2 regions of the Thalassotalea sp. Y01 genome follow, and region 1 is predicted to be linked to the other one. Evidence: predicted binding sites of a transcription regulator. Region 1 holds the regulator's gene; the other holds the start of a gene.
What was found. Region 1 encodes LexA, which represses DNA repair genes until DNA is damaged. Its sites were predicted from a motif close to TACTGTATNNNNATACAGTA; they were not measured.
Positions count from the first base shown of each region.

Region 2: dinB (DNA polymerase IV) is a predicted target of LexA. The motif match lies at 2,650-2,669, and genes of this name have one in related genera.

Region 1 is NZ_JABBXG010000004.1:98,297-102,739, forward strand. Features, by position in the region: gene HII16_RS06985 (hypothetical protein) at 1-1,111, shown strand, start outside; gene HII16_RS06990 (fasciclin domain-containing protein) at 1,281-1,844, shown strand; gene lexA (transcriptional repressor LexA) at 2,248-2,862, shown strand; gene coxB (cytochrome c oxidase subunit II) at 3,340-4,443, shown strand, end outside.
Region 2 is NZ_JABBXG010000009.1:156,786-161,228, reverse strand. Features, by position in the region: partial or broken gene HII16_RS13745 (amidohydrolase family protein) at 1-769, opposite strand, end outside; gene HII16_RS13740 (Crp/Fnr family transcriptional regulator) at 984-1,718, shown strand; gene HII16_RS13735 (MaoC/PaaZ C-terminal domain-containing protein) at 1,715-2,494, opposite strand; gene dinB (DNA polymerase IV) at 2,692-3,753, shown strand; gene HII16_RS13725 (MBL fold metallo-hydrolase) at 3,824-4,443, shown strand, end outside.

The DNA.
Region 1 (4,443 bases):
GCCGCAAGTGATGTCCTTTGATATTCCAGTCATTGATGATGATAACGACAATGACGAAGAGCTGTTTAATATCCGCCTGCTCAACTTACATGAAGCAATGCAAGATATTGATGTCTACATGTCGAAAACCGATGAAACCTTTAATGAGGCGATTGCGCTTGAACAACTTAATTACGGGGTCATCAGTGATAATCAAAAACACGATCAAGACGATTATACCTTTTATATTACCCAAGCTGGCAGTGACCAAGTGTTATTTCAATCGACCCAAGCGCCTATGCAATACACCTCGCAATATATCGTCGTGGTACGACAAAACCAAGGTGCAGGCTCTTCGCCGTTTGCCATCGACATGATTTCAAAATACGACTTTATGACATTACAAAGTGAAGGGGATGATTCAAAACTGCGACTGTTCAACAGCATTACAGAGCACGATTTATTACCTGATTATGACCATTCTATAGATGCCACCTTACGTTCAATTAAGGAAACCATTGCTATCGACAACATCAGTTTTGGTCAATACAGTGACACCTATATTGTCAGCCAAGGCGACTACAGCATTGATTTGCTCAGCTCGTCGCAACAACACCCCTTGCTATCCAATCATTTGTTGACCCTAGCTGAAAACGAAGAGAAAACCATCTTCTTTTACCTCAGCGAAGAAAACGTTGATCATGATGGCGACGGCGATGTGGATGAAGATGGCGATGGACTGGTCGATGAAGTTGAAATAAAAATCAATTCATTAGCGGTTAAAACCAGCCAAAGTAACAGTATTTATAGTCACAAAATTGAAATCATAAACCTTGTTGAAGATGACAATTTCAATAGCGTCAGTGTCTACTTTGTGCAAAATGATGAGTTGATCGAAACTTCAACTAATTATCGCCATATCAGTTACGCAAACGCCAGTAATATCGAGCTGTTAAACAATACCTACACAGTATATGCCGTTGCCAAGCGCGACAGCAGCGAGATACTGCTCGCCTCACAAGCAATTAACTTAGACGAGTCCAGCCAAGCCATGTTCTTGTTACTGCAACAAAATGAGCAATCGGCTAGCGGCTACGACATGACATTTGCAAACCAAAAAGAAAGCAACTAACCACACACATTGCTGCCACTCTAGAGAGTTGGATCACGGTAGTTTGTCGTGACTTTTTTGCAGATAACCAGTCATAGCTCGGTGGTAGCAATGTATTAAGTGATCTTCTGGCAACGAATTACCGTAAGAACTCCATCACTATCAACGTCAAAATAAACAGAGGAACACTATGATGAATACGGTAATGAGTTCATTAACAAAAACCATTGCAACACTATCTGTTGCGACTTTTTTAAGTGCATCGGCTTACGCAGCAAAACCCAAGTGGGCGGAAAAATCCGATGTAAGTATCGTCGATTTTGCTGTTGCCGCGTCTGGCGAACCATTTGATTTTGACAGCAATGGCGAAGATTTTGACGTATTAGTCGCCGCGCTGATCGCAACCGGCACCGTCGCCGCGTTCGATGGCAGCGATTTGACCGTATTTGCGCCTAATGACAACGCCTTCTACATGCTCACCAACACCACCAATGATGCCGATGCGTTTAATGCCGCTGTGAGTTTACTGGGCGCTGATGGCGTTGCTGATGTATTGAAATACCATGTTACCGAAGGCGTGCGCAATTCACGCTCTGTGACCCGTGCGAAAATGGTTGAGATGCTTGATGGCAACAGCATTTATTACGACGATGGCCTGATTATTGCCGAAAAATCAGAAGCGAAGATCATCAGCGAAGATAATCGCTTATCAGATGGCATGGTGCATATCATCGATACAGTATTAGAACCTTAATCACAACCGTACCTGAACAACATAATGCTCGTTTAAACGCCCTTAATGAGGGCGTTTTTTATGTGCAAAAAAATATCTAGGTTAGTTTTGTCGATTCAATACGGATTCATGCTTTAAGTATTAGCTGGCGCTTGAAACACAGGGTCAACACTCAAGAAACGACCAAGGTTATAGTCATACACCCGTCCGTTCATATGAATCAATTCAGCGTCATCCACTAAAACCATCATATCTAGAATCAAAAAAAAGCGAATTTATTTCATAATTTATTTGCGTTGGAACGAATTTAGTTTTGAACTGGAACCTACACATATCTTGTAAAACAATAATTTATTGGTTGCGATTCTTATCAAGCTGTATATACTGACAGTTACTGTACAGATAAACAGGCTGTAAAAATATCATGCGAGCATTGACTGCCAGACAACAACAAATCTTTGATTTGATAAAAGAAAAAATAAACGAAACCGGCATGCCACCGACACGAGCGGAAATTGCCAACTTTTTTGGTTTTAAATCAGCAAATGCTGCGGAAGAGCATTTAAAAGCGCTGGCCAAAAAGGGCTTTATTGAAATGCTACCGGGCACCTCCCGTGGTATCAAATTAGCCGAAGAGCATGTTGAAGAAGAAGGCTTGCCATTAATTGGTCGAGTTGCGGCAGGTGAACCTATTCTTGCCCAAGAGCACGTTGAAGACAGATACAAGATCGATGGTAGTTTGTTTCACCCTGCTGCCGATTACTTATTGCGCGTTAATGGCGATAGCATGAAAGACATCGGTATTCTCGATGGAGATTTGCTGGCTGTGCACCAATCGACAGACATTCATAACGGTCAGGTTGTGGTGGCACGAGTAGAGGATGACGTCACCGTCAAACGCTATAAACGAGAAGGTAACGTTGTCTATTTACACGCTGAAAACGAAGCATTCTCGCCGATTGTTGTCGATTTAACCAATACACCTTTTAATATTGAAGGAATCGCCGTCGGTGTGGTTCGCAATGCTGACTGGATGTAGCCCAGCAAAACTGTACAAACTTTAAGCAGCCAAATATCCTCTAGAAAGCGCCCAAGTTAGGGCGTTTTTTGTATCATAAAAAAACCTCCATCGCCTTGTCTTGTCTATAACCCATTAAAACACAAGAGTATTTACTCTAGTCCCATTTGTAATCTGGATTGTAAAAAAGATTTACAAATTTCTAACAAAGCGCTTTACCTTGTATAAAAATTAGGTAATTCTAGAGCATGAAATAAACAAAAACAGGCCGATTGTTTGCCACCTGGTGACACCAGCCGATTACAACAATAAGAGAATACGCTAAATCTACCACGTCAAAACTAAACGTAGATTTGCAGTACGTAAATGGCCGAGTTAATCATTTAACCGGTATAAAACAATAACAATAATTTACGGAAATTTGCGACATCGAATGAAGATGTATCTTGTCCCTTTTTCTGTATTTTCTTTGGCTTAGCAAGCAGAAGGAGATGTCGAGTGAAAAGACGTAACCTGGGTTGGCTGTTGTTGGCAAGTACGTTTGCCAGTTCAGCTTGGGCAGAATCGCAATTGAATTTGACTAAAGGTGTGACGGATGTCAGCCAAAATGTCTATGATTTGCATATGTTGGTTCTATGGATTTGTACCGTCATTGGTATCGTAGTATTCGGTGCTATGTTCTGGTCCATGATCTTCCACCGTAAATCGAAAGGCGTAAAGCCAGCCGATTTTCATGAAAGCACTAAAGTAGAAATACTTTGGACCGCTATTCCTATTCTTATTCTGATTGGTATGGCATGGCCAGCAACCACGGCCTTGATTGATATGGAGGATAACTCCAATTCCGACATAACCATTCAGGTCACCGGTTCCCAATGGAAGTGGCATTACAAATATTTTGATCAAGGCATCGAATATTACAGTGTGCTGTCTACCCCACGCGAACAATTTGATAATCGCGAAGGTGACGGTGAAGCAAAAGGTGAAAACTACTTACTTGAAGTAGATAAGCCTTTAGTAATTCCGGTTAACCGTAAAGTACGCTTTCTAATTACCTCAGATGACGTAATTCACTCTTGGTGGGTTCCAGCGTTTGCCGTCAAGCAAGACGCAAACCCGGGCTTTATCAATGAAGCTTGGACCAATGTCAATGAGCCAGGTATTTACCGTGGCCGTTGTGCCGAGCTATGTGGTAAAGACCACGGCTACATGCCAATCGTTGTCGATGTGCGCAGTGAAGAAGACTATGAGCTTTGGATCAACGAACAGAAGATTGCCATGACCAAAGCCAAGCAAGCAGAAGCTGCCTCGCTTAATGCTGAAATGTCTATGGACGATTTGATGACATTGGGTGAAACAACCTATACCGCGCACTGTGCCGCTTGTCACCAACCAAATGGTCAAGGCCTACCGCCTGCATTCCCTGCACTCGCAGGTTCAGGTATCGCTGTGGATGCTGAAAAAATGGCTGAACACATCAGTGTGGTATTCAATGGTCGTGCTGGAACCGGTATGCAAGGTTACGGCAAGCAACTTAGCTTGAAAGAGATAGCTGCTGTTGTTACCTATGAGCGTAATGCTTGGGGCAATAATATGGGTCAA
Region 2 (4,443 bases), on a different contig from region 1:
ACTGTACTGTATCGATTGGGTCATATTTGGATGAACCACCACCACCGGCCATGATTTTAATTTGTGTCGCACCGTTACGTAAGTTGGTGCGCGTTGCTTTTAATACTTCCGCTTCACCATCGGCAACAGCGCCAATACCAAAGTGTTCAAAGTTTGATGCATCGTGTGCACTGGTTGGTGAGAAGCCGGCATCACCGCGGTCACGAAAATCACCATGGCCAGAGGTTTGTGAAATAAAAGTGCCTGATGGAAAAATCTTAGGACCGATAATATGACCAGAATTGATGTTACGCATCAGTCCAAATGCTGGGCCACCCATGTCACGCACTGTGGTGAAGCCATCCATAAGAAAACGTTCAGCGACAATCGAAGCACGATAAGACATATCGGTTAAGTCCATATCACTTTCAACGTTAGCAAAGTTGTTGTTGATCATGATGTGCGCATGACCATCAATAAGGCCTGGCATTAAGGTTTTACCTTGACCATCGATGATACGAGCATCGCCGTTAATGGGGATATCGTCATCACTGATTTTACTAATGGTGGTACCTTCAACTAACACGTTAAGACCTTTGTAAAGCTTATTGTCAGTACCATTAAACACGTTAACGTTTTTAAATAAGGTGGTACTTGCTTCAACTTTAAAGTTTTGGTCTACAGCAGGAGCACTGCCGCCAGCTGCGATTGCTGTAGGCACGATTGCTGCGGTTGATAAACATGCCGCAGAAACAAATGCTGCAACTTTAGTAAGGTTCTTCAATGTCATGATTAGCTCCTAAATTAAGCTTAAAAACTTAGACGGAACAAAGTGTTTAATTTGCGCCGTGTTTTGATGGAGCTATTATTGAAGAATATGAAGGCGAGTTTTGTCCTCTACAGGACACTAGTAAATGTTAATATGATGTTAGCTGTAATGGCTTGTGATCTTCTGTTAATACGAGTGTGATAGTATCACATTAACTTTTGAGGGGAGGTAACCATTGCCATTAACTAAGTTAAAAATTGTCGAATTAGAACGAAAAATAGACTGGCCTTGTCAGTTATCCGAACAATTCAAGCGTGCATTCTTGTCGGCGGGCAGTATTCAGTCATTAAAGGCGGGCTATTATTTTCTCTCCACAGAAGACACCAAAGACGGCCTAAACTACCTTTTTACCGGCAGTCTAATTTTATCCATTCGTACCTCTGATTTTGATCACTTTACTTATAAGTTGTTAGGCAAAAACGACTTCCTATATTACGGACAATTTTTTGATTATCGTTTGCAAGAGTCTATTGCCGCCGAAGTATTGCAAGATTGCCAGATGTTAAAACTATCGGAGCAACACCTTATACGACTGAGTGAGCAACAACCGGAATTTTATAAATTCATGTTCTCATTGCTGAAGATGCGTACTTTACCATTACTGCAAAAAGGCTTACTTAATCAAAAGTTCTCAGTAGCGATAAAAGTCGCGTACACCTTATTGGATTTAGCCAGCAAACAAACGACACCGGCTGGCACTATGATCATGCTTGAGATTACACAACAACAATTAGCAAACCTATCTGATGTTACTCGGCAGCGGGTTAATGCGGTTTTAAAGGATTTTGAAAAACAACAGTATATTGAATTGGTGCGAGGTAAGATTTACATCAAAAACATTGCTGCGATTAATCAATTGTTGGTCAATGAAAACCTTACTTTTTATAAACCTAAGTTGGACGACGCCTAGCTGCTGCTAAACAGCTTTAGGTTTAAGTGCAAATCATCACAGCCAGAGAATACCTGATATTGCTCATCAACTTTGGCAAAGCCAATATCGGTAGGTAATAAGCATGGTTTCTTAAATTCAAATTTAACTCGACTGTTATCAATATCATGGTTAATAAGCAATAAATGCGCAAAATACATACCGTGCATAATGGTCCCAGGAAGACCAAATAGCTTCGCCAAATGTTTACTTATGTGGATCGGATTATAGTCGTAACTTATCTTTGCGTAACTACGCGCTAAGTCAGCGTTTATATGCATACTTGTTGGCTCGTTAAAACTTTGCATGTTTTTACTGGCCGCTTTGTTATCCATGGTTTTGAGCTTTTTCAGCATGCTATTGGTATTGATCACGCATAGCTGCTCGTCTTGATAAAACTTAGATTCTACCTGTATTAACTTGCCCAAAGGATGTCGACGGTTTTGCTTTACTTTGATGTCCACTTTAAATGGGCTTCGATAATCTATGGGCTTGGATTGACGAAAGTCTGCGGTTAGGTGAATGAGCCCTATCGGTGAGAAGGCAAAATGTTTGTGACCGAGTGCCTTCATCATCGGCTTAAAGCCAGCGATAAAGGCATAACTTACAGGCAAGGTTTGATGTCCTTCGAGACTGTAAAAGCGGCGAAATGCGCTTAAATGTTTGTCTTTTATGCCGTTAACGTCATAGTCGACAGTGAATTCATTAAAGAATACTTTGCGACGTCGTTTTGTTAACAGTTTTAGATAATGGTACATAACCAGCCTTTAATAACGCAGTTAGTAATTGTTTTTATTAAAAAATTAAGTCAAACAATAGATTTTGTCGTTATTGTAAGTGATAGATAAATAATAGTCACAGATTTATCATTACTAAAGTTACTTGCCATGTCATTTATCTGTGAGTATTATTGTACTGTTTATATATACAGTTTATGGTGCCGAGTTAACATCTTATGCGCAAGATAATTCACATAGATATGGACTGCTTTTTTGCAGCGGTTGAAATGCGTGATGATCCCAGCTTGCGCAATATTCCTATCGCAATTGCCGGCCGCAGTGAACGCAGTGTCGTCTCTACTTGTAATTATCCTGCGCGGGAATACGGTGTGCGCTCGGCGATGTCGGTGAAAAAAGCATTGCAGCTTTGTCCGCATTTAACCTTGGTGCCATCAAGAATGGCGCAATACCAACAAGCATCACAAAAAATTCGAGAGATATTCAGTCGTTATACACAAATTATAGAGCCACTGTCACTCGATGAAGCGTTTCTTGATGTCAGTGATAGCATTTTATGCAATGGCAGTGCGACACGAATAGCTCAAAAAATTCGGCAAGATATATTCAATGAGTTGCAGTTAACCGCATCCGCTGGTGTCGCACCCAATAAATTTTTAGCCAAAATAGCGTCTGATGAAAACAAACCTGATGGACAGTGTGTTATCGCCCCCAATCAAGTAGAGTTATTCGTTGAACATTTGCCCCTCAAAAAAATTCCTGGCGTTGGCCCCAAGACCCTGCAAAAACTCAACCGAAAGGGCTTTAATACCTGCGCTGATGTGCGCGCTAGCGATATCAAAACCTTGGTGCGCCAGTTTGGTAAATTTGGCACCAGCTTGTATCGTCGCGCACATGGTATTGATGATCGTCAGGTTGAGACTGAACGTGAACGCAAGTCGTTAGCTATAGAAACCACCTTAATGGAAGACATCGAAAGTTTTGAGCAATGCATGCACGTGGTGGAAAAGCTGCTACCAAAATTTAAAGAACGCTTAAGCAAAGTCGAAGATCGGCAAATTAAAACTCAAGGGGTTAAAGTGAAATTTGATGACTTTAGCCAAACCACCGTTGAAAACAGCTGCGATGAATTCCAACAGGGCATGTTAGCAACGCAATTGAGCAAAGCTTTAGAGCGAGGCGAGGGCAAAAAAGTGCGTCTAATTGGCTTACATATGGGCTTCAAATCGCAACAGGTGGTGCAGGTAAATGAACCGCAATTGTCATTCGATTTAAAATAATAACGATATCTTTGATCTTTTCTGCACAAACAGTCATATTTAATGTGTCATTTTTAGTGGGAATAAGTTTATGAAAAGATTAACGTTAATTGCATTTTGTTTATCACTTTGTAGTTTTGTAACGCAAGCTGCTCGAGATTTTTCAAACGTAGAAATAAAAACAACCAAGGTTGCTGGCAATGTGTATATGCTTGAAGGTTCAGGCGGTAATATTGGTGTGTTGGCAACAGATGCGGGGTTGGTCTTAGTTGATGACCAGTTCGCACCGCTGGCAGCAAAAATTGAAGCAGCGATGAAGTCAATTAAAGATCAGCCTGTTAAGTACGTGGTTAACACGCATTATCATGGTGATCATACCGGTGCTAACGCCCACTTTGGCAAATCAGCACCTATTTTTGCCCATGAAAATGTTCGTAAGCGTGTCGCCGCAAACGAAAAACAAACTGAAGCTGATTTGCCTGTCGTTACTTATGATAGCGGTGTAAGCATCTACTTAGGTGGCGAAACCATTCAATTAAAGCACTTACCTAGCGGTCACACCGATGGCGACTCGGTGGTTTATTTTAAAAATGCCAATGTATTGCATATGGGAGACTTATTCTTTCAAGGTCGTTTTCCATATGTTGACTTAAAAGGTGGCGGTAGCGTGAAAGGCTATTTGGCTAATATCAAAGCCATTGCCAAGTCGTT